Regions from separate parts of the Bradyrhizobium vignae genome, predicted to be linked through region 1. Evidence: predicted binding sites of a transcription regulator. Region 1 holds the regulator's gene; each other region holds the start of a gene.
The links. Region 1 encodes LexA, which represses DNA repair genes until DNA is damaged. Its sites were predicted from a motif close to TGTTCNNNNTGTGTTCNG; they were not measured.

Region 1 (9,921 bases):
TAGCCTTTTGCTTGGCGGTTCTCTTGGGGCTGGGGGGCGCCATGCAAATGGCGATCCAGCCCGCTTCTCACAATACCATTCCGGTTTCTTCAAGGCCGGATGCCGCGCTAGCGGCCGCGCCGAAGAAATCCCTTCGCCTTGGCCTAAACTTTTGGCAACGTTCCGAAACTGTTTCGCGCAAAGCGGAAACCGGTCGGCCGCCCGCGCCTCACAGCTATGCGATTTTAGGATGGTTTTGGAGGGCCGGACGCGATAGGCGATGGCGACAAGACTTCAAATTCTCGGGAGGACAACAATGAATGAAGCGCCCCGCATCCGGCCGGAACGGAACGTCGAACTCGGCGCCAGCAACGAGCCGTTCCAGAACCTGCACGAGTTCATCCGGAAGGCGCGCGCCAACCTCAACCAGAATGCCTGGGACTACATCGTCGGAGCGGCCGAGACCGAGACCACGATGCGGCGCAACCGCATGGCGCTTGACGAGATCGCCTTCCGGCCACGCGTGTTGCGCGACGTCCGCAAGGTCGATGGTTCCGTCGAGCAGCTCGGCCGCAGGATGCGCCTGCCGGTGGTGCTCGCCCCGGTCGGCGCGCTCGAGATCTTCGATCCGGATGGCGCGGCAAGCGTCGCGCGCGCCGCCGGCACCTTCGGCGCGGCGCACATGCTGAGCTCGGTGTCCGAGCCCGGCCTGGAGAAGACCGCCGAGGCTGCGCCCGACGCGCTGCGGCTCTATCAGCTCTATGTCCGCGGCGACGATGCCTTCGTCGCCGATGTCGTCAGCCGGGCCGAAAAGAACGCTTATGCCGCCTTCTGCCTGACCGTCGACACCGCGCATTACAGCCGTCGCGAACGTGACATCGCCAAGCGCTATGTGCGCGAGAGCCGCCTGCGCGCCACCGGAGGCGATTTCCAGAAGGGCTTGGAGTGGCGGACCGTCAAGATGATCAAGGACAAGTTCAAGATCCCTCTGATCCTGAAGGGCATCGCCACCGCCGAGGACGCGCAGATCGCGCTCGAGCACGGTGTCGAATGGATCTACGTCTCGAACCATGGCGGCCGCCAGCTCGACCACGGCCGTGGCGCCATGCATGTGCTGCCGGAGATCGTCGATGCCGTGAAGGGCCGCGCCAAGATCATGGTCGACGGCGGCTTTTGCCGCGGCACCGACATCGTCAAGGCAATCGCGGCGGGCGCGGACCTCGTCGGCATCGGCCGGCTGCAGTGCTGGGCGCTGGCGGCCGCCGGCGAAGGCGGCGTCGCGCGAATGCTGGAGCTGCTGGAGGACGAGGCGCTGCGCTGCCTTGGCCTCTTGGGCGCCACCTCATTCGCCGAGATCGATAAATCCTGCCTGCATCCGGCGACCGCCACCAACGCACCCGGCGTGTTCAGCGCGTTCCCGCTGTTCGACCATGAGCCCTATCGCTACTGAGTTGCCGATATTGAAGTGAAAAGGACGCAATGACATCACTCTCTCCCGGCAGCGCCGATGCGCTGCTGTTCGACCTCGGGCGCGTGGTGCTCGACATCGACTTCTCCAAGGCGATCGCCTGCTGGGCGGGACATGCGGGCTGCCGGCCCGAGGCCATCGTCGCGCGCTATGTGCGTGACGAGGCCTACCGGCTGCACGAGATGGGCAAGATCAGCGACGCGGACTATTTCGCCTCGCTGCGTGCCTCGCTCGGAATCGGCATCTCGGACGCGCAGTTCCTGGAAGGCTGGAACGCGATCTTCGCCGGTGAGATGCCAGATATCGCCGAGCTGCTGCCGCGCGCGGCGAAGCAGATGCCGCTCTACGCCTTCTCCAACACCAATCGGCCGCATGTGGACTATTTCTCGAAAGAATACGCCGGCCTGCTCGGCCATTTCCGCGAGCTGTATTTGTCGTCCAGCATCGGACTGCGCAAACCGGACGCGGAGGCTTTCGATCACGTCGTGGCGGCGATCGGGGTGCCGGCGGATCGCATTGTCTTTTTCGACGACCTCGCCGAGAACGTCGAGGGAGCGCGGGCGCGCGGCTTGAAGACCGTGCATGTCACCTCGCCGCGTGACGTCGGAAACGCATTGAAAGCGCTGGGTATCTGAGCCGCGGGAGGCCCGGTTCGTGCTCAGTTCCCGAAACTAAATTGCACGCGATGAGGAACCCAATCACTTTGTGCATTTTTATACAGAGTTCCGGGAACGGAATACCACCCATCGGACTCATGAGTCCGTTGGGACTTCTACATTGGACTGATCGACGTGCTGGGCAAGACCTATCTCACCAAGCAAGCCTCGCTCCTGCTCGAATTCGCCAGAACCACCTCGGATTCTGACCTCTCCGCCAAGCTGATCAGCAAGGCCGCCGACCTGAAATCCCAGGCCGATCCGCTGCCCGACAAGGATCAAGGTCCCAGGGCGCCCGACGTCGCGGACGTCAGTCCGGACGATCCGACGGAGCGTTGACCGATGCTGGCCGTGGCGCTCGTCCTTCTCGTGCTCGCCATGGCCGTCCTCGTGCCGGTCTGCCTCGCCTTCCGGATCATGCCGCGGCGGACTTGAGCCACCTTAGGCATCCGAGTGCTCGCGTTCCCGTGCGGGATGCTGAATCGTGAGAATGACGATTTCGCCAGCCTTTTCGTCCAGCCGGTTGAAGCGATTCAAGGATCGCAACGCGCCTTACGGGCTGTGCTCCCTAACATAATCGGCAATGCTAATCAGATCGTGGGTCGCGCGTTCCGTGAACCTGCGCCTCTTCGCTCGAAGCGGCGGAACGGGGCTTCGACGTCAGGATCAAAGCCAATATCGAACACGCAATCTCGTCCTGGCTATCCGCAGGAAGCCGCCGCACGGCTTGAAGTGCCTTTTCGAGCAGTTTTGTCATCGACAGCCAGTGCGGAAAGGAAGTGTGGCTTTTCGCCGGGTTGAGGAGGTCTTTTGCTTCAGCCCCTCCGCTCGGCTAGAACTTTGCCGACCGAGTCCTTCGATTTGTTCGATTTGTTGCGGGAGTTCGCCGTGGCCCTGATGCCGGTATCCGACGCGCTTGCCGCCGTGCTCGCAGGCACAGAGCCGCTGGCCGAGGAGACGGTCGCCCTCGACGCCGCCTACCATCGCGTGCTCGCGCGGGACGTCGCGGCGCGGCGCACGCAGCCGCCGGAAGCGATGTCGGCGATGGACGGCTATGCCGTGCGCGCGGCAGACGCGGCAACGATCGATTCCAGACTGGCGGTGATCGGCGAAGCCGCAGCGGGCCGTCCGTTCGCGGGAACGGTCGGCGTCGGCGAAGCGGTGCGGATCTTTACCGGCGGCGTTATTCCCGACGGCGCCGATGCGGTCGTGATCCAGGAGGACACGGTCGCCGACGGCAAGCACATCATGATCAAGGAAGCCGCGATTCCCGGACGGCACATTCGTCCCGCCGGCGTCGACTTCCGCGAGGGCGACGTGCTGCTGCGCAAAGGAACCCGTCTCACCGAGCGCGATCTCGCGCTCGCCGCTGCGATGAATCATCCGCAGCTCGCCGTCTGCCGCCGTCCGAGGGTCGCGATCCTTGCCACCGGCGATGAGCTGGTGATGCCGGGCACCGCGCCCGGTCGCGGCCAGATCGTCTATTCCAATGGCTATGCCCTGCACGCGCTCGCCCGCAGCGAGGGCGCCGAGACCATCGATCTCGGCGTTGCCGCCGACACGCTGGAGGCCACTTCCGCCGGCATCCGCCGCGCTCGCGAGAGCGGCGCCGACATCCTGATCACGACCGGTGGCGCATCGGTCGGTGATCACGATCTGGTTCAGCAGGCGCTGAAGGGCGAAGGCATCTCGATGGCGTTCTGGAAGATCGCGATTCGGCCCGGCAAGCCGATGATGCACGGACGGCTCGGCGCCATGCGCGTGATCGGCCTGCCCGGCAATCCCGTGTCATCATACGTGTGCGCCTTCCTGTTCATGGTGCCGCTGATTCGCGCCCTGTCAGGCCGTTCGGTGATTCATCATCGCCGCGAATGCGCCGTGCTGGGCCGCGATCTCGGGGCCAATGACCAGCGCGAGGATTATCTGCGTGCGCGACTGGAACTGCGCGGCGACGGCACGCTCGTCGCCCTTCCCGTCCGCCATCAGGACTCCTCTCTGCTTGCGAATCTCGCTGCGGCACAGGTACTTCTCGTACGCGCGCCGTTCGCGCCGAAGGCCGAGGCCGGCACGCCTTGCGAGGTGCTGCGGCTCCCCGTCTGAGCTGCACGGCACACGCATTCCGCGAGATTTGCCCCGTTCACCGTAAATTAAGCAGTTGCGGAACACATATCGAACATATAGTGTCCGTTCATGATTTGTTTCGAGGATGTAGCGGCTTATCGCTGAATTCATCGTCTCGGAATCGAACGACATCAACCGGGGGACTTTGGTCGAGATGTTGACGCGCAAACAATACGAGCTTCTGCGGTTCATCAGCGAACGTCTGAAGGAAAGCGGCGTGCCGCCGTCTTTCGACGAGATGAAGGATGCGCTCGACCTGCGCTCGAAGTCAGGCATTCATCGCCTGATCACTGCGCTCGAGGAGCGCGGCTTCATCCGCCGCCTGCCCAACCGCGCCCGCGCCATCGAGGTGATCAAGCTGCCCGAACTCCAGGCCGCTGCCGGCAATCGCCGCGGCTTCACGCCGAGCGTCATCGAGGGCAATCTCGGCAAGGTGCGCGCGAGCTCCAGCCCGCCTGTTGACGAGGGCGAGCGTCCCGTCGCGGTGCCCGTGATGGGCCGCATCGCGGCCGGCACGCCGATCGAGGCGTTGCAGACCCGCAGCCACACCATCAGCGTACCGCCCGACATGCTCGGCGCGGGCGAGCACTACGCTCTCGAAGTGCGCGGCGATTCGATGGTCGAGGCCGGCATCCTCGATGGCGACATGGCGCTGATCCAGCGCAACGAGAGCGCCGATACCGGCGACATCGTGGTGGCGCTGATCGATGACGAGGAGGCCACGCTCAAGCGCTTCCGCCGCCGCGGCGCCTCGATCGCACTCGAGCCAGCCAATGCCGCCTACGAGGTCCGCATTCTTCCGCCGAACCGCGTGAAGATTCAGGGCAAGCTGATCGGGCTCTACCGGAAGTACTGAGCGGTCTGCGGTCGTTGGACACCTCTTGGAGCGGATCATTTTCCGCTCTGGCTGGATGGTCTTTCCGGTTCTGCTCAGACTATTCGGTCCTTTTTCCGGTGCGAGATCCTCGGCACGCCGCACGAAGCAACATCGCTTCGCGGCCACAGCTTCGAGGAGACGCCACCCGCCAGATGTTTCATGGACAATCATTGCAGCGCTGATCGCAGCATCAGCGTCGCAGGCCATTGCCACACAGTCGCACCGCCATGTGCGCAAGCAATCGAGCCAGTACGAATTCGCGACGCGCGGAATGTGATGCGCAGCTCTCCGCAATCGAGCCGGCAATAAGCGAGCCGGTCAGCACCCGCGGGGCGCTGACATTGGCGCCGTTCGAATGCACAGGCGTCGGCTTTGTTCCTATCGAATCCGGGAAAGATAATGTGATCGCGGCTCGCGAAGCCCAGCCGCAGATTTGCCCACAACCGAGCAGAACGTTGTATGCTTCACCCTGATAGAGGCCTGCGCCTCCAAGAGAGGTGCGGCTTGCTATCTTCGCATGAGGAGCACCCGATGTGTGACTATAGCCTGCATGCCGTCGCGACGCGCCCTGCCGAAGTCGGCGAGACGATCGTCACGACAACCTTCCGCGGCACCTCGACACGCGGCTTCGCCTCTGAAGCCGATCTCTCCGTCGCGGTCTGCCTGCTGCCGGGAACGGAGCTCGCTTTCGCCGACAACGTTCGTTACGACAACCGCTGGATCTGGACGCGCACCGTCAACTCCCGCGTCGGCAAGTTCGGCAAGATCGATCCGCACATTCCCGATCGCCATCATGACGCGATCGAATTTCCCGACGGCAAGTACGTGCTGGTGACGCAGCTCGTCGAAGGCCAGCGCGCGACCGTGCTGCAACTGCCGGTGACCCAGCCGGTTGGCGAGCGCGAGCACAAGCCGCAGATCGTCGCCGAGACGAGGTCCACGATCACACGCCTGCCGATCGGCTGATCGTCGGCGCGCCCCCGGCCGATTTGTCGAGGGCCAGAACTTGAAATGCCATCGCCGGCTGAGGCCGGCGAGATGGTATGGTTTGCGTCCTGCAGAATCCCGCGCCTCCTCCGCATCGATCCTCAATCGTCAGCCTGCAAGTCGGCCTCCGATGGCGTTGCGTCCCGATTGCGGGGCACGGCCGTCTTCGGCGCAAGGCTGCCGTCGAAATCCCCCTCGCCGGCGCCGGCCGGCAGCCAAGGGCGGCTTGCGCCTCTCGCCCTCACCACCTGCACCGAGAAACCCTCTCCGTTTTGCGTCAGAGCCAGCGCGCCCTGACTGGCAAGGCGCGACCGATCGACCACCATCGCTGCGCAATCGGGCGGCGCGGGCCGCGCCGTCACCACCAACGCAGCGCGGCTGCAATCATCAGCCAGCGCGTCGATGCGCAGAGAAAGCGCGACCAGCCGCCCGTCCGCAAGCGGCGCCACGCAGCCGGACTCGTCACATGACACACCGCTCGCCAACGAGGCGTTGGCGGCATCGCGCGGATCGGCATCGGCGGCTAACCATTCCCTCAGCAGAAAGCCATCCTTGCTCGCGCGGATCACATGCAAACGCCCGTCGCCGCCCCGGACCGCGACGCTCGCGCCATCCCCGGCAATCAGGATATCGGGCTGCCGCACCGACAGTCCCCAGAGGATCGCTACCAGCAGCACCAGGGCGCCGGACAAGCGCAAGGGCGTGCGCAACAGGCCCATCACGATGATCCCGAGGCTGGCCGCGATCAACGGCGCGATTCCGAACGCCGGAATGCGGCCAACTGCGCCCGGTAGGGCCGCCACCCAGCGCGAGACCGCGACCATCCAGTCAATGCCGATCCCCATCAGCCACCAGAACACGCCGTCGAGGCCGAAGGGCGCCGCGAGCAACCCTAAAAGCCCCGCCGGCATCACCAGCGCCGAGACCACCGGCATCGCGCCGAGATTGGCGAGCACGCCGTATGGCGTCACGCGATGGAAGTGGAAAGCGGCATAGGGCGTGGTCGCAAGCCCCGCGATCAACGAAGCCAGCAACAGCATCGCGATCTCGCGGCCGCCCCACAGCGCGATGCGCGCTGTCGTCGAATGATCGGGCGATGCAAGCAGGTTCGGCATGCCGATCTGCACCAGCGCCACCAGCCCGAGCGTCGCGACGAAGGACATCTGGAAGCTGGGATGCACCAGCGCTTCGGGCGCGACCGCGAGCACGATCAGCGCGGCCACAGCGAGGGTTCGGAAGGTGATGGCGCGGCGATCGACCATCACGGCGATCAACACCACCGCGGTCATGAAGAACGATCTCTGTGTCGCGACCTCCGCGCCTGACAGCAGCAGGTAGAACGCTGCCGCCGCCAGCGCAGCGGCCGCCGACCATTTCTTGATGGCGAAGCCGGCCGCCAGTCCCGGGATCAGCGCCAGCAGCGCGCGCACTGCGAAGAAGACGACGCCGGCGACGACCGCCATGTGATAGCCGGAGATCGACAGCACATGGCCGAGCCCCGAGATGAACATGGCGTCGTTGACGGGCGTGCTGATCGCATCGCGCCGTCCCGTGAGCAGCGCGGTCGCAATCGCGCGGTTGTCGCCTTCGAGCGTTGAGCGGATGCGCGCGTCGATCGCATCGCGCAGGCCCTGCATGAAGGCGGCGTAGCGCAGCCGCAAGCCGCCGGCATCCGGCGGCACCGAAGCCGTGATCGCGCCCATCACGAAACCGGAGGCACCAATGCCCTGGAAGAACATATCGCGCGAGAAATCATAGCTGCCAGGTCGCACCGGCGAGATCGGCGGCAACAGCCGCGCCTTCAATTGCACGAAGCTGCCGACTTCAGGCGCCGTGCCCTTGCGCACCGAGAGGCGGACGCGCTCGAGCTTCACGTCGCTGCGTTGCGCCTCCATCGCGCTGACACGCAGTACGAAGCGATCGGTGCGCTCGCGGATGTCGCGTGCTTCCACAAAGCCCGACAGCGACACCGAATAGAGCGGCTTGGCCAAAACGATGTGGGCGATGCGCGCCGTCTTCCAGGTCGCCGTGGCAAAGCCGGCGGCGACCGCCGCGATCACGATCGCGGGCGCAAACAACCGGCTCCGCCGCAGCAGCACGGCGCCAAGCGCGAGAACGGCCGCGGTCGCGACGACCACCCACGGCACCGGCTCATGATCTGCGGCGAAATAAAGCGCGATGCCGCCGCCGAAGGCGACCGGCACCCACGGCAACAGCCGACCAGGCCCGGCCTCGGCGCGGGCCCATTCGCGCAACGTTGCGACGGTAGCCGGCCAGACGCCAAAGCCCGCCGGCGCAAAGCCGCCAGCCGGTGCGGCGCGGCCGACCGGCCACGTCCCCGCAACTCCCTGGGAGCGTACTGGCCGCCCCGGCTCCGCCATTCCCCTGCACCTTACGATACGCGACGGGTGCGGAGGCTACCGGAACGTGCGGCTGCGCGAATAGCGGTACAGATCAGGAACGAAGTCGGGCGGGCCCTACTTTTCCTCTTCCATGGTCACGGCCACCGACGCCTTGGCGGACAGCCGGACCTTATTGCCTTCGACATCGGCAACGAGCCCCTTGTCGATGAAGTGATGGTGCCCCTTGTGGCTGCCTTCCCCACTGTCCTTCCTAGTCAGCTTGATGCGATTGCCCTCGACGCGGTCGACCGTGCCGACATGGACGCCGTCGGCGCCGATCACTTCCATATGCTCTGCGATGTTCTGCATGGCGGGATCCTCGTTGGACCCACACAACGCCTGAGAGGCCTTTCCGTTCGTTCGTGACAAAATCGCCGAGCGCGGTTGGCGACCCCGTTCCATCTCAGGACTTGCAGGACTTGGGCAGCCCCGGTTCGGTCGATTGAGCCGAAAGTCTCATAAGACGCCAGCCCCGGCGGGACTACACTGCGTCTCCGCCTCCCCGGCAATACGGGCAGGTTGTGATAGCTCGCGGTAACGAAGCGACCGCTGGAGCTCTTTCTCGGGTGGCTCAAGCCTCCCTGAGATTTGGCGCTGCCGACGCAACTCGCAATTCTCGCCTGTGGCGTCGCGCACCAAGCGTAGCGCGCGAGCGAAGGACGCTGAAAAGCGCCGAGAGTAGCGTTTGAATTTGACAGGAGCAGCACATGGCAATTCAAGTACCGAGCGATTTTCGCCGCGTGATTGTTGCTGCGTCGGTGGGAAACGTCATCGAATGGTATGATTTCTATATCTTCGGCAGCCTGGCCGCAGTTCTGTCGGTCAAGTTCTTCGAGCAGTCCCACCCGGTTGCAGCCCTCCTCAGCACGATCGCGCTGTTCACTGCAGGATTCCTGATCCGTCCGTTGGGAGCTTTCCTCTTTGGATGGATGGGCGACCGCGTCGGGCGAAAATATACGTTCCTCATCACGCTGAGCGGAATGGGACTGGGTACGGGAGCAATCGGGTTGATCCCGACCTACCAGTCCATCGGTCTGACGGCGGCGTTCCTTTTGTTCGGTCTGCGCATGATTCAGGGTCTGTGCTTGGGCGGCGAATATGGCGGCGCCATCACCTATGTCGCAGAGCATGTTCCGGACGACAAGCGCGGCTACTACACCGGCTGGCTGCAGACCTCTCCGACTCTCGGCATCGTCGTGTCCCTGGCCGTGATCATCCTGACACGGACCTGGTTCGGCAATCAGGCGTTCGACGAATGGGCGTGGCGCGTTCCGTTCCTGGTGTCCTTCCTGCTTGTGGCCATCGCAATCTACATTCGGCTCCAGCTCCAGGAGACGCCGATCTTCCAGGAAATCAGGGCCCGCGGCCAGATGACGACGAATCCGTGGAGGGAGGCCTTCCTCAGTTCGAACATCAAATTCATCGGGATCG
Region 2 (9,921 bases), 110 kb from region 1:
TCGCGCTTGATGATACCGAAGACGCCGCGCTTCTGGCCGGAGATGAAGACACGGCGCGGGTTCTGCGCGTCATGGCCGCGGTATCCCTTGTCGACATAGGCCCGCTCGATCGGATAGCCGGTGAGTGTCTCGGTGCGGTCGATGACGTCCCGCAGGGTGTGACCGTCGTACGGGTTATCGGGTAGCGCCCTGGCGTGCAGCACGAACAGGCCGCCGGGAGCACGGCGGTTGTTGGTGACGATGGAGGCTTTGACACCGAACTCGTAAGGCGCGGCTGCTTTGCCCTTGCCGATGCACTCGACCTCCGGAGCATGGAAGGAATACAGCTTCCAGCCGCGCTGGCGCTGCTGCTGCGAGCGGATCTGCGCGGCCCGGCTGAGCGGCAGGGCGAAGGCGTTCTCGAGCACGGCCTGAGCTTCGATCTTGCGGCGGATATCGCGGATGATCCGGCCCAACCGGCTGCGCAGGATGCGCAACTGCCGCTGATGCCGTTGGAATTGCTTGGCATGGGCGTAGCGGGAAGCCATCATGGCCGCGGTCTTGGCAATGCGAAGATAGGACTGCCGCAGCCTGATCCCGTGCTTCCTCGCTAGACGGTTGAGCCCCTTGATCGCCGCGTGCAGCAGCTTGGCATCGGTCGGGAAGGTGATGGCCTTTGGCTGCACCGTGGTATCGACTGTGACCCGCTTGAGGTCTTGGCCGCGTAACGCGCCGGCCTCGTGCGCCACCCGCAGGCTCTCGGCCAGCAGCAGTTCCAGCTTGTCGCCGAGCCGCTTGCGCCAGTGGCTCAGGTCCGAGCGCTCGTGCGGGAAGGCGTGCTGGAAGAACTCTTCGCCGGTGAAGTACTGGAAATATGGGTCGTGGACCCAGCGCTCGCAGACCCCTCATCGGACAGGCCGTAAATGTGCTTGAGCAGCAGCAGCCCGATCACGAAGCGGGTCGCGATGCCGGGCCGGCCGTTCTCGCTGTAGAGCGGCGCGATCTCGCCGTCGATCCAGTCCCAATCGACCTTGCCAGCGAGCTGAACCAGCTCGTGCTTCATGTTGATGATCTGGTCCAGCCTGGCCCGGAACAGATCGCCCGATCCCGTCGTCCTGTGCTTCTTCGGTCGCATCGCCACCTCCGATGCGGCCACCGAATCATGTCTGGCGATTCGACGGAATCCTGAAAATGAAATTGCAAGGTTCCGATGCCCGAAGCATCAAAACCCTGCAATCCTAAAACACCCCGCAACCACAAATGCGATTCCAGCTCAATCGCTTAGCCGCTCTTCACGGATGACTCTGATTGCAGACCTTTGGTTTCGCGTAGATTGGCCGAGTCCAAACCGACCCTCACTCCGCCGCCTCGCTCGCCGCACGCCTCCGCTTCGGCTTTCGCGCCTTCTCCAGTACCGGAGCCAGGAATTTCCCCGTATAGCTCCGCGGCGCCTTGACGATATCTTCCGGCGGGCCCCAGGCGACGATCTCGCCGCCGCCATCGCCGCCTTCGGGGCCGAGATCGATGACCCAGTCCGCGGTCTTGATGACTTCGAGATTGTGCTCGATGACGACGACCGTGTTGCCCTGCGCGACCAGCTCGTGCAGCACCTCCAGCAGCTTCTTGACATCGTGGAAGTGCAGGCCGGTGGTCGGCTCGTCCAGGATGTAGAGCGTGCGGCCAGTGGCGCGCTTGGACAGCTCCTTGGCGAGCTTGACGCGCTGGGCTTCGCCGCCTGAGAGCGTGGTGGCCTGTTGGCCGACATGGATGTAGTCGAGGCCGACGCGGTGCAGGGTCTGGAAGGTCTCGCGCACGCGCGGCACCGCCTTGAAGAACTCGGCGGCTTCCTCGACGGTCATGTCGAGCACGTCGGCGATGCTCTTGCCCTTGAACAGCACCTCCAGCGTCTCGCGGTTGTAGCGCTTGCCCTTGCAGACGTCGCAGGTGACGTAGACATCGGGCAGGAAGTGCATCTCGATCTTGATGACGCCGTCGCCCTGGCAGGCCTCGCAGCGGCCGCCCTTGACGTTGAAGGAGAAGCGGCCGGGCTCGTAGCCGCGCGCCTTGGCTTCGGGAAGACCCGCGAACCATTCGCGGATCGGCGTGAAGGCGCCGGTGTAGGTCGCGGGGTTGGAGCGCGGGGTGCGGCCGATCGGCGACTGGTCGATGTCGATGATCTTGTCGATGTGCTCCAGGCCTTCGATGCGATCGTGCGGCGCGGCACCTTCGCTGGCATTGTTCAGCTTGCGGGCGATGGCGCGGTAGAGCGTGTCGATCAGCAGCGTCGACTTGCCGCCGCCGGAGACGCCGGTGACGCAGGTGAACAGGCCAAGCGGAATCTCCGCCGTGACGTTCTTGAGATTATTGCCGCGCGCGTTCACCACCTTGATGGTGCGGCGGTGGTTCGGCGGACGCCGCTCCGGCACCTCGACCTCGAGTTCGCCGGTGAGATACTTGCCGGTGAGCGATTTCGGGTTGCGCATGATGTCGGCGGGCGTGCCTTCGGCGACGATGTTGCCGCCATGCATGCCGGCGCCGGGGCCGATGTCGAGCACGTAGTCGGCGAGGCGAATGGCATCCTCGTCATGCTCGACCACGACCACGGTGTTGCCGAGGTCGCGCAGCCGCTTCAGCGTATCGAGCAGGCGGGCGTTGTCGCGCTGGTGCAGGCCGATCGAGGGTTCGTCGAGCACGTAGAGCACGCCCGTCAGGCCGGAGCCGATCTGCGAGGCCAGGCGAATGCGCTGGCTCTCGCCGCCGGACAGCGTGCCGGAGGAGCGCGACAGCGTGAGATAGTTGAGGCCGACGTCGAGCAGGAAGGTGAGGCGCTCGCGAATCTCCTTCAGGATGCGGCCGGCGATCTCGTTCTGTTGCTTGTTCAGCGCCTCGGGCACGCCCGCGAACCACTCGCCGGCCTTCTTCACCGACAGCTCCGAGATCTCGCCGATATGCTTGCCGCCGACCTTGACGCAAAGCGCCTCGGGCTTCAGGCGGAAGCCATTACAGCCCTCGCAGGGCACGTCGTGGAAGTACTTCGCCAGCTCCTCGCGGGCCCACTCGCTTTCGGTTTCGCGGTAGCGGCGGTTGATATTGGTGATGACACCCTCGAACGGTTTCTTGGTGTCGTAGGAACGCACCCCGTCTTCATAGGAGAACTTGATCTCGTCCTCGCCCGAGCCGTAGAGGATCGCGTTCTGCGTCTTCTTCGGCAGATCCTTCCACTTGGTGTCGAGCGTGAACTTGTAGTGCTTGCCGAGCGCGGTCAGCGTCTGCACGTAATAGGGCGATGACGATTTGGCCCAGGGCGCGATCGCGCCCTTGCGCAGCGTCAGATCCTTCTCGGGGATGACGAGATCCTCGTCGACATGCTGCTCGACGCCGAGGCCGCCGCAGGCGGGGCAGGCGCCGTAAGGATTGTTGAAGGAGAACAGGCGTGGCTCGATCTCGGGAATGGTGAAGCCGGACACCGGGCAGGCGAACTTTTCCGAGAACAGGATGCGCTCGGGGCCGCTCTTGTCGTGGATCTTGGCGGTCTTCTTTTTCTCTTTCTCTTCGGCGGGCGCGGCTGCGGGCGCGTCGGCGAACTCGACGACGGCGAGCCCCTCGGCGAGCTTCAGCGCGGTCTCAAAGCTCTCGGCGAGGCGCTGGCCGATGTCGGAGCGGACCACGATGCGGTCGACCACGACGTCGATGTCGTGCGGGAATTTCTTGTCGAGGCTTGGGGCTTCCGCCAGCTCGTAGAAGGTGCCGTCGATCTTGACGCGTTGAAAGCCCTTCTTGAGCCATTCGGCGAGCTCTTTCTTGTACTCGCCCTTGCGGCCGCGCACGACCGGCGCCAGCAGATAGAGGCGGGTGCCTTCGGGCAGCGCCAGCACACGATCGACCATCTGCGAGACGGTCTGGCTTTCGATCGGCAGGCCCGTGGCGGGCGAATAGGGCACGCCGACGCGGGCCCAGAGCAGGCGCATATAGTCGTAGATCTCGGTCACCGTGCCGACGGTGGAACGCGGGTTCTTCGACGTCGTCTTCTGCTCGATCGAGATCGCCGGCGACAGGCCGTCGATCTGGTCGACGTCGGGCTTCTGCATCATCTCCAGGAACTGGCGGGCATAGGCCGACAGCGACTCGACGTAGCGGCGCTGGCCCTCGGCATAGATGGTGTCGAAGGCGAGCGAGGATTTGCCGGAGCCGGAGAGGCCGGTGAACACCACCAGCTTGTCGCGGGGAATCTCGACGTCGATGTTCTTGAGGTTGTGCTCGCGCGCGCCGCGGATCGTAATTGCGCGCAGGCTGGAGCCCGCGTTCTGTTGTTGGCGCTTCGCCCTGATCACTTCGTCCATCCCGCTGGTCCCTCAAGGAATCCAAAGACGCGCGATCGCGCCAATGCAAAAGGCGCGCTTCGCCCGGAACCGGGATCGGCGCCGATGGGTATGGCAGCGAACGTAGGAAGAACGGCGGAGGATTTCCAGTGGGACTTGCGAATCGTCAACGGATTGTTGGCGCGCTGGCGGCAAGTGGCAGCAAGCGGGCGCGGAACTGCACCTGAACAGCCCGCCGCAACAAAAAGGCCAGCGCGAGGCCGGCCTTTCGTGGCGATGTGACGTCGGTCAGCGATCAGTACTTCGCGACGACAGGGCCGCCGAAAGTGTAGTTCAGGCGAACGGTGCCCATGTCGACGTCCTGCTTGATACGGTCGGTCCGGTCGTTGATGCCAAGCACAGTGAAATTGAGGTTGCGGCCGCCCATGAACAGGTGGTCGTATTCGATGGCAACGGACCAGTTCGGTGCGAAACCGAATTCGAGGCCGGTGCCGACCGCGCCACCCCAGCGGGTCTCGCTTGCGCTGTCGACGACCACGCCGCCCAGAAGGCCGTTATATTTGGCGTGCGTGACCGCGGCGCCGCCCTTCACGTACCAGAGCACGTTGTTCCAGGCATAGCCGACCTGGCCGGTGAACAGGCCGATCGCATCGATTTTGGTCTGATTGACGACCGGCGCGAATGCGGCAAGCGGGCTCGCATTCGACCCCTTCAGATTGGCCCAGTCTCCTTGAGCTTCGAGCCCGAACACCCAGTTGGCCGCCTGCCAGCGATAGCCGACCTGACCACCGACGAGTCCACCGGTCGCGTTGTGACAACCTTCGGACACGACCGGGATTGGCGCGCCGAGCACAGCATTGAGATCCCAGCAATTGCGGCTCGAGGCACCACCGCCGTTGATGCCGAGGTAGAAGCCGCTCCAATTGTACATCGCGACTGGCGCGACCGGAGCTTTGGTGTAGGGGCGGGCCGCCAAATCGGCTGCCGAGGCCGGTGCCAACGCGCTGAGTGCGAACAAACTGGCCGAAGCCAGCAAAAGCTTCTTCATATCCATTCCCCAGTTCCGTTTCCATTCCGGCCTTCCGGAGAGCGGAAGAGCAGCGGACCCTATGACTCAAGTAACGTGGTGATTTTACACCACCGAAGCCAAAGGTTGTGTCTCCCTGGAGCCACATCTCGGCGAAAACGCTGGGGGCGGGCTGGCGTATTGCTACGCGCCTGAAAACAACAAAAAGGCCGGCGCGAGGCCGGCCTTTCGTAACGCGGGTAGCGTCAGAGACGCAGCTCAGTACTTCGCGACGATCGGGCCGCCGAAGTGATAGTTCACGCCGACCTGCACGGTGTGGAAGTTGAGCGTGCCGGTAGGAATGGCGCCCGAGAAGTAGGTCTCGCCGCCCAGGCTGCGATAGAGGTACTCGCCCTTGACCGACCACTGCGGAGCGAAGAACGCCTCGACGCCCGCACCAACGGTCCAGCCGGAGTGGAACTTGCTGTCGGAGACCGAGAGGGCTCCCAGGCTGGCGGTGAGCTTGTTGTCGATCCAGGCGTAACCACCGGTGCCGTAGAACAGCACGTTGTTGACAGCCCAGCCGATGCGGCCGCGCACGGTGCCCATCGCGTCGGTCTTCGAGGTCAGCGAGGCGGGGACGCCACCGACGCCGGGGACGAAAACCACACCTGCAGCCGTCGCGCTGACGTCGGCCCAGGCGCCATCGGCCTCAACGCCGAACACCACGTTGCCGGTCTGCCAGTTGTAACCGGCGGTGCCACCGACGAAGCCACCCTTCATCTTCGGGTCGCCCGAAGCGTTTTCCCACGCGCCGCCGCCGACGATACCGAGGTAGAAGCCGGTCCAGTTGTAGACAGCAGCGACCGGAGCGACCGGAGCCTTGGTGTAGGGGCGCGCCGCGAGGTCAGCGGCCGAGGCCGGAGCGGCGAGAGCGAGCAAACAGGCCGAAGCCAGCAAAACCTTTTTCATTTTCAACTTAATCCCAGTCCCAGTTTCTGTTGTTGCCTTCCGCGACGGAAGGGCAGCGGACTCAACGGCCCAACTGATGCCATCTCTACACCACCAAAGGCGCACGTTGTGTCTCCGAAAAGCCACATAGCCGCAAAAGGTGATGGTTACTGACTTATTACTTCCAAGCGATCGAGCCGAAACAAGAAAGGCCGGCGCAAGGCCGGCCTTTGATCTCCGAATAATTTCAGCGAGATATCAGTACCTCGCGATCGCCGGGCCACCCCAGCGATAGTTCACGCGGATGAGGCCGATATCGACGTCCTGGCTGATGCGCTCGGACCGTGTGACGACACCGAGCGGGGCAATGGCGAAATTGCCGGATCCGGTGAAGTTGATCGTGCGGTTGCCGAGGAAGATGTGGTCGTACTCCAAGCCGACTGACCAGTTCGGCGCGAATCCGAACTCGATGCCTGCACCGACCGTGCCCCCCCAACGGGTCTCGTTGGCGCGATCGAATTCGAGGCCTGTCGCCAGATCGTAGGTGCGATAGCGATCCCCGACGACGGCGCCGCCGCCCTTCACGTAGAGCAGCACGTTATTCCAGGCGTAGCCGACCTGGCCGGTGAGCAAACCGAAAGCGTTGATCTTGGAACGATCGCGCAGGCCAGTCAGCGGGCTGATGTTGTCGCCGGAGAAGTCGGCCCAGTTGCCTTGGCCCTCGACGCCGAACACCCAGTTCGCCGACTGCCAGCGATAGCCGACCTGGCCACCCACCGTGCCGCCCGTGGCGTTGTGGCAGCCTTCACCGACCAGAACGCCCGTCACGGGCGTCACGAAGTCCCAGCACTTGTGGCTCGTGCCGCCGCCGCCGTTGATGCCGATGTAGAAGCCGCTCCAGTCGTAGATGGCAGCGACCGCCGGCGCCGGAGCCTTGGTGTAAGGACGCGCTGCGAGATCCGCCGCGCTTGCAGGAGCCGACAGGACCAACGCCATTGCACCGATTGCACTAAACAGAATCTTATTCATTGCAGTCTCCCCACTTTCGTCCGCTTCTCGAAATCCCCAAAGCGGCTGATCAGGCGCGACGCCCATATGAACTAATTCCGAGGCAACCGTAGCCTAAGGAAAGAGCAGAGTCCGTCTCCGAAATGCCACACTCGGCGACCGACTGAAGTGGCTGCAACTTGATGAATGTTAAGTGGTTTTTGCCGTTCACGGGAACCCGGAAAGGTTCCATCGGAGGAATTGTCTTTTTATCGGCACGCGACCGAATGTTCTGGTGCGTCGCCGCAAAGAACAAATCTGGAACAAAGCCGATGGTGATGCTATATGTGGGGATAACCCTGGGGGTGCCGGGCTGACCGGTGCCCGCAAGCGTATAGGGTCGCCTCGACGGGGCGCAGAGCAACGCGGGCAGCGGATTCGCCCTTTTGAAATTCAGTGGCATTCGGAGTGGAGAGCGGCGATGGCGGGAAGCGTCAACAAGGTCATTCTGGTTGGAAATCTCGGCAAGGATCCTGAAATCCGCCGCACCCAGGACGGGCGGCCGATCGCGAATTTGAGCATCGCCACCTCGGAGACCTGGCGCGACAAGAACACCGGCGAGCGCAAGGAAAAGACCGAATGGCATCGCGTCGTGATCTTCAATGAAGGGCTCTGCAAGGTCGCCGAGCAGTACCTGAAGAAGGGCGCGAAGGTTTACATCGAGGGCGCGCTGCAGACCCGCAAATGGACGGACCAGAGCGGCGTCGAGAAGTACTCGACCGAGGTCGTGCTCCAAGGCTTCAACTCGACGCTGACCATGCTCGACGGCCGCGGTGGCGGCGGAGGAGCCGGCAGCTTCGGCGACGAGCCGGGCGGCGATTTCGGCTCCTCCGGTCCCATCAGCAGCGCACCGCGCCGTCCGGTTGCCGCCGGCGGTGGCCGCAACAGCGACATGGACGACGATATCCCGTTCTGAGCGTGCGTCGTGTCAGCAATTCTTACTAATTGATAGGGCGGGCTCGGATTTTCCGGGCCCGCTTCATGTTTGGGATGAGGTCCGCGTTGCGCCCATGCGAAGTTGGCCGACGGGGCGGCTTCTCGCGTGATCAGCCAGGCGCGACGGGTGGTTCTGAAGGGCCGATTCCGGGAGCGGTTCAGGGGCTGGTCCGGAGCCTTAAGTTATTGGAAAAATAAGCGGAAAAAGCGCTTTCGAGGGGGCTGCAAGGGTGGTTATCCGACCCTGGATGCGCTATATGATTCCCAGATAAAACCTCACCGGATTTCCCCTTGGCTGACGACGACAACAAGCCCGGCGACCAGCCGGCGCAACCCTCGGACATTCGCCCCGTTTCCATCTACGAGGAGATGAAGAAGTCGTACCTCGATTACGCCATGAGCGTGATCGTGGCGCGCGCGCTGCCCGATGCGCGCGACGGGTTGAAGCCGGTGCACCGCCGCATCCTGTTCGCGATGAACAATCGCGGCGACACCCCGGACAAGAAGCACAAGAAGTCTGCCGGTGCCGTCGGCGAAGTCATGGGTAAATACCACCCGCACGGCGACCAGGCGATCTACGACGCCTTGGTGCGCATGGCGCAGGACTTTTCGATGCGCGCGCCCCTGATCGACGGACAGGGCAATTTCGGGTCGGTCGACGGCGATCCGCCGGCGGCGATGCGCTACACCGAGTCGCGCCTGACCAAGATCGCGCTGAAGCTGCTCGAGGACATCGACGACGACACGGTCGACTTCCAGGACAACTATGACGGCTCTGAAAAGGAGCCGGTGGTTCTGCCCGCGCGGTTCCCGAACCTGCTGGTCAACGGCGCCGGCGGCATCGCGGTCGGCATGGCCACCAACATCCCGCCGCATAATCTCGGCGAGGTGATCGACGCCTGTGTGGCGCTGATCGACAATCCGTCGCTGACCATCGACGAGCTCAACAACATCATTCCGGGGCCGGATTTCCCGACCGGCGGCATCATCCTCGGACGCCAGGGCATCCGCAGCGCCTACCATCTCGGCCGCGGCTCGATCGTGATGCGCGGCAAGGTCACCTTCGAGACGATCCGGAAAGAACGCGAGGCGATCGTCATCACCGAGATCCCGTATCAGGTGAACAAGGCGACGATGGTCGAGCGCATCGCCGAGCTCTACAAGGAAAAGAAGATCGAGGGCATCTCCGACCTGCGCGACGAGTCCGACCGCGACGGCTATCGCGTCGTCGTCGAGCTCAAGCGCGATGCCGTGCCCGACGTGGTGCTGAACCAGCTCTACAAGTTCACGCCGCTGCAGACGAGCTTCGGCGTCAACGCCGTCGCGCTCGATTCCGGCCGTCCGCAGACCATGAACCTGAAGGACATGCTGACGATCTTCGTCGGCTTCCGCGAGCAGGTCGTCACGCGACGGACCAAGTACAAGCTGCGCAAGGCGCGCGAGCGCGCGCATGAGCAGGTCGGCCTTGCCATCGCGGTCGCCAATATTGACGAGATCATCAAGGTGATCCGGCACTCGCCGACGCCGGCTGCGGCGCGCGAGACCCTGATGACGCGCGACTGGCCCGCCCGCGACGTCGAGGACATCATCACGTTGATCGACGATCCGCGCCACCGCATCAATGCCGACGGCACCATTCGCCTGTCGCTGGAGCAGGCGAGGGCGATTCTGGAGCTGCGCCTC
Region 3 (9,921 bases), 3.5 Mb from region 1:
CAGCGGCGGTCGCCGTCAAACCTGCTCGATCCTTTGATATAGCTCAAAGCGACCTCGCAGTGCGTGATCATTTCTGCGACGGAGCCTGGGGGCGTAACCTACCTGGGAGATTGCCATGTTGAAGACAGTAGTGATCGGAACAACCGCGCTCTTCCTTGCTGCCTCCTCGATTGCCAACGCACAATCCTCGCAAACCTCCTCTCCTGCGATACCGGAACGGTTAAATGCAACCGACCAGAATACACTTACGGATATGAGGGTTGATCTGGTGAAGGCCGCGTTGCAGTTGACACCTGACCAGGAAAAGCTTTGGCCGCCCGTAGAGAGCGCCATTCGTGCCAATGCGGAGGATCGGAGAGCCCGTATTGCAAAAATCCAGGAAACAGTGGGTAGAGCGGCCAACGAAAGCCGTGTCGAACTCATGCGCAATCGTGACCCCATCGCCTTTTTGCAACAACGCTCGCAAGCATTGGCTCAACGTTCAGCCGATTTGGATAAGCTCGCCGAGGCGTGGCAGCCACTCTACGGTACGCTTAGCCAAGAACAGAGGCGGCGCATGGCGGCGCTCGCGATCTTTGTAATCCACGATATGAGCAACGTCGTAGATCGGCGCCGTGCGCAGTTTCAGGAGAACGAGGACTGAAGCAAAGTAGTTCGATGCTCAGGCTTAAATAGCCGCGTGTGCTCCGCCCATTATACGGCAGCAGCGGCGATGTCTGCTTTTGTGCAAGGCCGACATCCCCCAGGGTTTGGCGAAGCCGAAGCGTTCGCCAGCCCATGGCAAAGCCGTTTCGGAACTCCGGATCTGTGCCCATCGCGACCGTTTGGGCGCAGCAGGGACATGTCCGAAGTGGAGCGCAGACCGGAAGTCTACTCCGAGAAAGGAGCTATATGATTTCGGTGCAGGACAGTTGGTCTTGTGGCGCCATCGAACAGCACTGTAATGCCTGTTGTGCGAAGGCCGACTTCGACAACAGTGCCGGTGCGAGCCAAATCTGGGCACCGAAGGCCCTAAAGCATGATCCGGAAAAGCGTGCAGCGGTTTTCCGAAAAGATCATGCTCAAACAATAACCTGAAGCGCGATGGTGATTCATCCTGATCCCATCGCGCTTTAGGCTCGCTCATCTTGAGTGCCGACAACAAGCCTGTCGGTCTCTGCGTTTGCCAACAATCATACTGAAACAGAAGGGCTCAGTGTATCCGATTGGTCAGCACTTCTGCCACAACTGGAAGGCGCATAATCGTACCTCCCGTAAACCGCGCGCTGGCCAAAATCGAAACTTCGAGTGTTGCCGCCCCGATACATCGCATGCTCATCAAATCAGCTACGTTCAGGTCGGAATGCCGCAACAAGTAACTCGCGGTCGTTTCAGACCGAAACGACGGGATGGAGCAATGACAATGAAGAAGTTTTTGCTGAGCACCGTGGCCTTGCTGGCCGTGGGCATGGCCGCGCCCGCGTCGGCGGCTGATCTGGCTGCTAAACCTTACGTCAAGGCGCCGCCCCCGGTCGCGCCGATCTATGATTGGACCGGTTTCTACATCGGCGCCAACGGCGGGTGGGGCCAAAGCCACAATTGCGTGGATTTCGTCACGCTCGCAGGAACAGTCGCAAGCGGTTGCCGTGACCGTTCCGGAGGGGTTGTCGGCGGGCAGATCGGATATCGCTGGCAGACCAATCAGTTTGTGTTCGGATTGGAGGCACAGGGCGATTGGGCCGACCTCAGCAACACCCGTGTCAGCCTGTTCAACCCGACGCTTTCAACCACGGTGAAGACCGATGCCATCGGCCTCTTCACGGGCCAACTCGGTTGGGCATGGAACGCCTCACTGTTCTACGTGAAGGGCGGCGCGGCCGTGACCAGAAACCGCTTTACAATCTTCGACAACACCACCGGGATCGGGCTGGTCTCGGCAGATAACACGCGCTGGGGCGGCACCCTGGGTGTCGGCTGGGAGTATGGTTTCGCACCGAACTGGTCGGTCGGTCTTGAATACGACCATCTGTGGATGGGACACGCCAATAACTCCTTCTCCGTCGCCGATCCGCGCCTTGCGGCCGTACTCAACGATCGGATTAGCCAGGACGTGGATATGGTCACTGTGCGGTTTAACTACCGCTTCGGCGGCTACGGCTATCCTCCGGTCGCGGCCAAATACTGACCCTCTTCTCGACGCTTTTTCCAGCATGATGGGCCGGGCAGGTTTGCCCGGCCTTTTTGTTGCATGCGGATGTCCGAAAAGATTGCGAAGCGATCTATCAGATCATCTCGAACGAACCGCCAAGCGATTGCGGAACGCATCAACGCCGCATTCGAGACCAGCGATATCGCCGAGATTTGTGACGGGCATCCAATGGGCAATCGTTCGAGGTGAAAGTGGACCACGTTCCCGACCAATGGCGGAGGAGTGGGTCCGTGAGATCGAGAGCGCGTGTCGCGAAGCGGCGCGGCATTTTTTTCAAACAATGGGGCGGCGTTCGCAAGAACCGTACTGGCAGGGCAGTATCGGGGGCGCACCTTCGATGAGATGCCGCTTGGGACACTATCGAGACGCCCGAGGTGGCAACTTCGGAATAATAGCATTATGCCCCTGTTTTGCCCGACAAGTCAAAGCGCGCCACGGCTTGCCTGCATAAGCCATTGATTTCGCACACCCCGGCTACTGTGCATGGGGTTGTTTTTCAGGTTTTTGATTCATGGGCCGCAGGAGCGCCCGTCAGCCCTGCCGGAAACCCATCCGGAAGGCGCCCCCGTGCCTGCCCAGGAGCAACTGTGTTGAAGTAGACCGGTGCAGGAGAGCGGGCACTACAGCTTGTAAGCCGTGCGGAATCCGCCCCAGTGCCGTCCCTTGACGCGGATCGGCACGTCGATCTCGCGCATCATGACCGTGCTCCCGTTGCCCATGTCGCGGGCGTAGCTCTGGACCAGGTACGAGCGCTGGTTGTGCGCCGCAGCCAACCCCGCCGGATCGTTGAAGATGCGCCGGTTGCGGCTGTTGGCGGTGTTCCAGGCGATGTCGCCCGGCCGCTGCGGATGCGAATAGATCTTGTTGTGCACCGGCAGGAAGCCGTTGCGGTCGACCATGGCGCAGAACGCCATGCGCGGGTCCTTGGCGAGGAAGGCGTCCTGAAACGGCGGCAGCGCGCGGTCGGCCCAGTCGAGATATTTCGTGCGGTATTGCTGCGGATTGGTGCCGGCGATCTCCACATAGTCGGTGTCGAAGAGGTCCTCCATCTTGACCTCGCCGCGCGCAACCGCCTGCTCGAATATTTTCGTCAGCGCATTGCCCGCCTCCATGGCACGGGTGACGAACTCCGTATTCTCCTCATGGATCGACCAGAGCTTATCCTCGATCTTCTCGTTGAGCGCGGCGTTGGGACCGACGAATTGCGCGCGGGCGCCGGCGCTGGATTGTGCGACCACGCGCAGGCGGCAGGCGCCGATGTCTTCGAGGCTGCCTTCGATCATCGCTTGCGGTGCAAGCCCGCCTGCGTCCGGGCCGCCGATGAGTACGCCTTCCATCGCGATCTCATAGACCGGCATCACGCCACGCGTGGTCTCGAACTTGAGGTGACAGGGCAGCCGCTCGCTCTTGCGGCGGTCGTCGTGCTCGCTCTGACGCAGCAGCACGGCGCAGCGCGATTTCAGCTTCCGAGCAAATGTGGTGACGGCCTTGCCGGCACTGGCGACGCTCTCGCCATGGGTCTCGGCTGCCTTGGTCGCGGCATCGATCTCGGCCGCGCTCTCGCCGACCGAGATGATGAACTCCGAGGCGCTGGCGGCGTTGCCGGAGACTTCGCTCGTGGTGGCAGTCTGCTCGGCGACCGCGCCGTTGACGGTGTCGAACACCGGGCGGATCGCCTCGATCGCCTGCGAAATGCGATGCACGGCATCCGCAGAGCCGGCGGCGTCGCGCTGCAGCGCGTCGATCTTCCGGGTGATCTCTTCCGTGGCGCCTTGCGTCTGCACTGCGAGCGCCTTGACCTCGGTGGCGACGACCGCAAAACCCCTGCCGGCGTCGCCGGCGCGCGCGGCCTCGATCGTCGAGTTGAGCGCGAGCAGCGTGGTCTGCCGCGCGATCTGCGCGATCAGATTGACGACATTGCCGATGGCGGCGGAGGATTCGCGCAAGCGATCGACGTTGGCGCGGGCTTCCTGCGCCGCGGCGCTGGCCTCGTCGGCGAGGATGCCGGCTTCGCGGACCTGCGCGCCGATGCCCTGCGCGGACTGGGTGAACTTGTCGGCGGCATGGGCGAAGGTGGAGGCGGTCGACTGCGCCGCATTGGTGCGGCCGGTAAGGGCGTCGGTGCGGGCGCGAATGGCGGCGAGCGTCGCGGCGGTCGCCTCGGCGCCGCCGGCCACGGAATTGGCGGCGCGCTCGAGCTGGCGAATCATGGCGCCGAGCTCGAGTTCCAGCAGTTCCAGGATTTCCCTGGCGGAATCGCCCTCGCTGGCCGGGGCGGGCTCGGAATGGGCCACCGGCTGCGCGGCCTGCGGAGCTGCCACGGGCGCAGCGATGTCAGGCAGACGCCTCCGAAATAGTCCGAATGCCATCACGTCTCTCTTGTCGGGGAACGGGCGGAGGCTATTTTTGCAGGCCGGAATGAAATCAGGGTTAACGATGCCCGATCTTTAGGCACGAACCATTACGGCGGCTACCTCTACAGTGCTACCTTGAGACAACCAGAGCCCTTTGATTCCGGTGGGTTGGCAGCCTATAAGGCCGCGCTTCCCACGCTCACCCTTGGCTGACGATTCCTTAAGAGACCACGCATGGCCGGACATTCCCAATTCAAGAACATCATGCACCGCAAGGGGCGGCAGGATGCCCAGAAGTCGAAGATCTTCGGCAAGCTGGCGCGGGAAATCACCGTCGCCGCCAAATTGGGTACGCCCGACCCCGCCATGAACCCGCGCCTGCGTGCCGCCGTGATCGCGGCGCGCCAGGAGAACATGCCGAAGGACAATATCGAGCGTGCCATCAAGAAGGCGATCGGCAGCGAGGGCGAGAACTATGACGAGATCCGCTACGAGGGTTACGGCCCCGGCGGCGTCGCCGTCATCGTCGAGGCGCTCACAGACAACCGCAACCGCGCCGCCTCCGACATCCGCTCCTTCTTCACCAAGTCCGGCGGCAATCTCGGCGAGACCGGCTCGGTGTCCTTCATGTTCGACCGCACCGGCATCATCGAATACGACCGCAGCGTCGCCTCCGACGACGCGGTGCTGGACGCCGCGATCGAGGCCGGCGCAGATGACGTGGTTTCCGGCGAGGGCGGCCACGAGATCTACGCCTCGACTGAAAACTATCGCGACGTCGCCAAGGCGCTGGAAGCCAAGTTCGGCGAGCCGCGCAAGGCCGCGCTGATCTGGAAGCCGCAGAACACTGTTACGGTCGACGACGAAACCGGCGAGAAGCTGCTCAAGCTGATGGACCTGCTCAACGAGCACGACGACGTCCAGAACGTCTACGCCAATTTCGAGGTGTCGGACGCGCTGATGGCGAAGATGGGTGGCTGATAGCCAGCTCCGAATTCCACTGTCTCGCCTGGCTTGACCGGGCGACCCAGTATTCCGGAGACACCTGCGAGATCCGGACAAGCCGCGGCGTACTGGATACCCCGCTTTCGCGGGGTATGACGGCATGCCCTGTGGTGGCAGCTCCTGCCCCACTTCCCCTGTTTACTTCCGTTCTGTTTCTGTTTCCCTCGGTCCGGCCAGCCGCTATCACTGGCCCATGACCGAGCTCCCGATTCGTGGCCCCGTTCGCATCATCGGCATCGACCCCGGCCTGCGCCGCACCGGCTGGGGCGTGATCGAGGCCGAGGGCAATCGCCTGATCTACGTCGCCTGCGGCTCGGTGGAACCGCCGGACAATCTGCCGCTGTCGGGTCGGCTGCTCGCGATCCATGAAGGGCTGGCGGCCGTTCTATCCGATCACCAGCCGATGGAAGCCGCGGTCGAGCAGACCTTCGTGAACAAGGACGGCGTTGCGACGCTGAAGCTCGGTCAGGCCCGCGGCGTCGCCATGCTGGCGCCCGCAATGTTCGGCATCTCTGTCGCCGAATACGCGCCGAACCAGGTCAAGAAGACGGTGGTCGGCGCCGGCCACGCCGACAAGCAACAGATCGCGATGATGCTGAAGATCTTGCTGCCGAAAGCCGAGCCGCCGTCCGCCGACGCGGCCGACGCGCTCGCCATCGCCATCACCCACGCCCATCACCGCCAGAGCACCGCGCTCCGGCTGAAGGTGGTGGGGATATGATCGGCAAGCTCAAGGGCCTGATCGATTCCTACGGCGAGGACTTCGTCATCCTCGACGTCGGCGGCGTCGGCTATCAGGTGCACTGCTCGTCGCGGACGCTGCAGCATCTGCCGTCGTCGGGTGAGGCCGCCGTGCTGTCGATCGAGACCTATGTCCGCGAGGACCAGATCAAGTTGTTCGGCTTCCGCACCGACCAGGAGCGCGAATGGTTTCGCCTGCTCCAGACCGTTCAGGGCGTCGGTGCCAAGGTCGCGCTCGCGGTGCTCGGCACGCTGTCGCCTGCCGATCTCGCCAACGCCATCGCACTGCGCGACAAGGCTGCGGTGGCGCGCACGCCCGGCGTCGGCCCCAAGGTCGCCGAGCGCATCGTCACCGAATTGAAGGACAAGGCACCGGCCTTCGCCAATGTCGATCCGGCCGTGGTGCATCTCGCTGGTGCCGTCGACGATCAGCGCGCGCCGCGCCCGGTGGCGGATGCGATCTCCGCGCTGGTCAATCTCGGCTACGGCCAGCCGCAAGCCGCCGCCGCGATTGCATCGGCCTCGCGCAGCGCAGGTGAGGGCGCCGAGACGGCGCAGCTCATTCGATTGGGTTTGAAGGAACTGGCCAAGTGAACAACGGCCGGCGCCTCTCCGAGTGGGGTCAAGGTGCGGCACGCCAGCATTTGCGGCGCCTCGGCCGTATGTTCGTCGTCGTCTTCTGCGGAACACTTTTTGCCGGGTATCTTGCAATGCTGGCGTTTTCGGCATCAGGTTGTTTTCTTAGTCGTGTCATTCGATGCTTTTCGGTCTCGCGCGACCTGATCGGATTCAGCTGGTTTGCCGTGAAAGGCTTGTTCTTGCCCGCGGCCGTTGTGGCCTTGATGGTTGCAATCTTCCTGCAAATCCGAGGCTCCGTTGTCTGGTGGAACGTTCTCGTTGCAAGCTTGCTTTCGGCGCTGGTGATTGGCTCTGTTGGAAGAACACTGAGTGAACCGGCTGAGGCATTTGTTTTGCTTGTGGTAAGTTTGATCTTCTTTGCAGGTGCTCAAGCTGCCCTTCTTATCGACAAGCGACTGTGCAGGACTTCCGCATGACCACTCCCCCCCGCATGGTCTCGCCCGAACGCCGCAGCGACGATGTCGGCGACACCGCGCTGCGCCCGCAATCGCTGTCCGATTTCGTCGGCCAGCAGCAGGCGCGCAAGAATCTCTCGATCTTCATCGAAGCGGCGCGCAAGCGCGGCGAGGCGCTGGATCACGTGCTGTTCGTCGGTCCCCCCGGCCTCGGCAAGACCACGCTGGCGCAGATCGTGGCGAAGGAGCTCGGCGTCGGCTTTCGCGCCACGTCGGGTCCTGTCATCGCCAAGGCCGGCGACCTCGCGGCGCTCCTGACCAATCTCGAAGAGCGCGACGTGCTCTTCATCGACGAGATCCATCGCCTCAGCCCCGCGGTGGAAGAGGTGCTCTATCCCGCGATGGAGGACTTTCAGCTCGACCTCATCATCGGCGAGGGCCCGGCGGCGCGCTCGGTGAAGATCGAGCTGTCGAAGTTCACGCTGGTCGGTGCCACCACGCGCGCAGGCCTTCTCACCAATCCCTTGCGCGACCGCTTCGGCATTCCGATCCGGCTCAATTTCTACACCATTGAAGAACTCGAGAGCATCGTCAGCCGCGGCGCGCGTGTGCTCAATGTCGGCATGAGCGCGGACGGCGCCAACGAGATCGCGCGCCGCGCCCGCGGCACGCCGCGCATCGCCGGCCGCCTGCTGCGTCGCGTGCGCGATTTCGCCTCCGCGGCCGATGCCGATAAGATCGATCGCAAGATCGCCGATCACGCGCTCAGCGCGCTCGAGGTCGATGCCGCAGGGCTCGACACCATGGATCGGCGCTATCTCTCGACCATCGCTCTCAACTATGGCGGCGGCCCCGTCGGCGTCGAGACCATGGCCGCGGCCTTGTCGGAGCCGCGCGATGCCATCGAGGACATCATCGAGCCCTATCTGATCCAGTGCGGCTATCTGCAGCGCACGCCGCGCGGCCGGCTGCTGACCTCGCACGCCTTCCGCCATCTCGGCATCGCCGAACCCTCGCGCGATGCGGCGGCGCAGTTCGGCCTGTTCGGCACGGATGACGGCGACGAGTGACCTGCTGAAGCGTCCGCCGTTCCGGCTTTGATGAACTTCCGGTAATCTCGTGCAGACGATCTGCACGAACGCACCCCAATTCCGCTCCAATCAGATATCATCAAGACGCCGCATCACCATCGAGCTTCCATGATCACGCGCCGTCATCTCATCCGTTCCATCGGCGGCCTGTCCGCCCTCGGCGTCTCGACCGCGGCCTATGGCGTCGGTGTCGAGCCGATGCTGCGGCTCCGCGTCACCCGCTATCATCCGACGCCGCGGCAGTGGCCGGCGGATCTTCCGCTGAAGATCGCCGTCGTCGCCGACATCCATGCCTGCGATCCCTGGATGCCGCTGGACCGGATCGCGGCCATCGTCGATCGCACCAACGCGCTGAAGCCCGACCTCATCGTGCTGCTCGGCGACTACGTGGCCGGCCTGCATCAGGTCACGCGCATCATCCCGTCGAGCGAATGGGCGAGAGTGCTGGCGGGCCTCAAGGCGCCGCTCGGCGTCCATGCCGTCATGGGCAACCACGATTATTGGGACGACGGGACGGTGCAGCGGGCCGGGCAGGGGGCGACCGTCGCGCATCGTGCACTGGAGGCGGCCGGCATCCCCGTCTACGAGAACGATGTCGTGCGCCTCACCAAGGACGGCCGCTCGTTCTGGCTCGCCGGCCTCGGCGATCAGCTCGCCTTCCTGCCGGCGCGACGTTTCCGGAGCATGGTGCGCTTCGGTGCCGACGATCTCAATGCGACGCTCGCCAAGGTCACGGACGATGCGCCCATCATCCTGCTCGCGCATGAGCCCAACATCGCGCCGCGCGTGCCCGCGCGCGTCGCGCTGCAACTGTCCGGCCACACCCATGGCGGTCAGGTCCGCCTGCTCGGCTGGTCGCCGGCCGTTCCAAAGCAGCAGGGCATCCGGCTTGCCTATGGTCATCTCAGGCTGAAATGCGACGTCATCATCTCCGGCGGCCTCGGTTGCAGCATCATGCCCGTTCGTGTCGGCGTGCCGCCGGAGATCGTCGAGGTGACGCTGGGGCGGACTGCGCCGGTCGTGTCCTGACACGCTTGCGCGGACCTCGGTTTTTGCGCAAAACGGGGCCGACAGCGACAAGCGAAGAGGCTCGCGACGTGACTGCCCATCTCGACGGCGAGATCCGCGACGGTCGCCACCACATGCAGGTCCGTGTCTACTACGAGGACACGGATTTTTCCGGCATCGTCTATCACGCCAATTATCTGCGCTACATGGAGCGCGGACGCACCAATCACCTCAGGCTGATGGGCGCCGAGCAGCAGGCGCTGTTCGAGCAGACCGAGACGGAAGGCGCCGGTTTCGCCTTCGTGGTGCGCTCGATGCATCTGGACTTTTTGAAGCCCGCGCGGATGGACGACGTGCTCGATGTCGTGACCTGGCCGATCGCGGTGAAGGGCGCCTCCATCATGCTGGCGCAGGAGGTGCGACGCGGCAACGACGTGTTGGTGAAAGCCGAGGTCCGCGTCGCCTTCATCAGCGGTGGCCGCGCCCAGCCGATCCCGAAG

Region 2: a site for LexA is predicted at 4,416-4,433, ahead of uvrA (excinuclease ABC subunit UvrA). Genes of this name have one in related genera too.
Region 3: a site for LexA is predicted at 5,693-5,710, ahead of ruvC (crossover junction endodeoxyribonuclease RuvC). Genes of this name have one in related genera too.

What each region holds. Positions count from the first base shown of each region.
Region 1 is NZ_LS398110.1:3,900,367-3,910,287, reverse strand. It holds gene BRAD3257_RS19025 (alpha-hydroxy acid oxidase) at 296-1,429, shown strand; gene BRAD3257_RS19020 (HAD family hydrolase) at 1,459-2,082, shown strand; gene BRAD3257_RS19015 (hypothetical protein) at 2,239-2,442, shown strand; gene BRAD3257_RS19010 (molybdopterin molybdotransferase MoeA) at 2,992-4,203, shown strand; gene lexA (transcriptional repressor LexA) at 4,379-5,080, shown strand; gene BRAD3257_RS40065 (hypothetical protein) at 5,633-6,067, shown strand; gene BRAD3257_RS18995 (ComEC/Rec2 family competence protein) at 6,190-8,469, opposite strand; gene BRAD3257_RS18990 (DUF2171 domain-containing protein) at 8,566-8,799, opposite strand; gene BRAD3257_RS18985 (MFS transporter) at 9,198-9,921, shown strand, end outside.
Region 2 is NZ_LS398110.1:4,012,148-4,022,068, forward strand. It holds partial or broken gene BRAD3257_RS19540 (IS5 family transposase) at 1-1,114, opposite strand, end outside; gene uvrA (excinuclease ABC subunit UvrA) at 1,335-4,319, opposite strand; gene BRAD3257_RS19550 (outer membrane protein) at 4,594-5,346, opposite strand; gene BRAD3257_RS19555 (outer membrane protein) at 5,584-6,276, opposite strand; gene BRAD3257_RS19560 (outer membrane protein) at 6,514-7,284, opposite strand; gene BRAD3257_RS19565 (single-stranded DNA-binding protein) at 7,724-8,218, shown strand; gene gyrA (DNA gyrase subunit A) at 8,530-9,921, shown strand, end outside.
Region 3 is NZ_LS398110.1:7,357,035-7,366,955, reverse strand. It holds gene BRAD3257_RS35435 (Spy/CpxP family protein refolding chaperone) at 116-643, shown strand; gene BRAD3257_RS35430 (outer membrane protein) at 1,403-2,164, shown strand; gene BRAD3257_RS35425 (DUF5131 family protein) at 2,190-2,639, shown strand; gene BRAD3257_RS35420 (methyl-accepting chemotaxis protein) at 2,809-4,557, opposite strand; gene BRAD3257_RS35415 (YebC/PmpR family DNA-binding transcriptional regulator) at 4,777-5,523, shown strand; gene ruvC (crossover junction endodeoxyribonuclease RuvC) at 5,741-6,268, shown strand; gene ruvA (Holliday junction branch migration protein RuvA) at 6,265-6,882, shown strand; gene BRAD3257_RS35395 (hypothetical protein) at 6,879-7,343, shown strand; gene ruvB (Holliday junction branch migration DNA helicase RuvB) at 7,340-8,392, shown strand; gene BRAD3257_RS35385 (metallophosphoesterase) at 8,522-9,442, shown strand; gene ybgC (tol-pal system-associated acyl-CoA thioesterase) at 9,511-9,921, shown strand, end outside.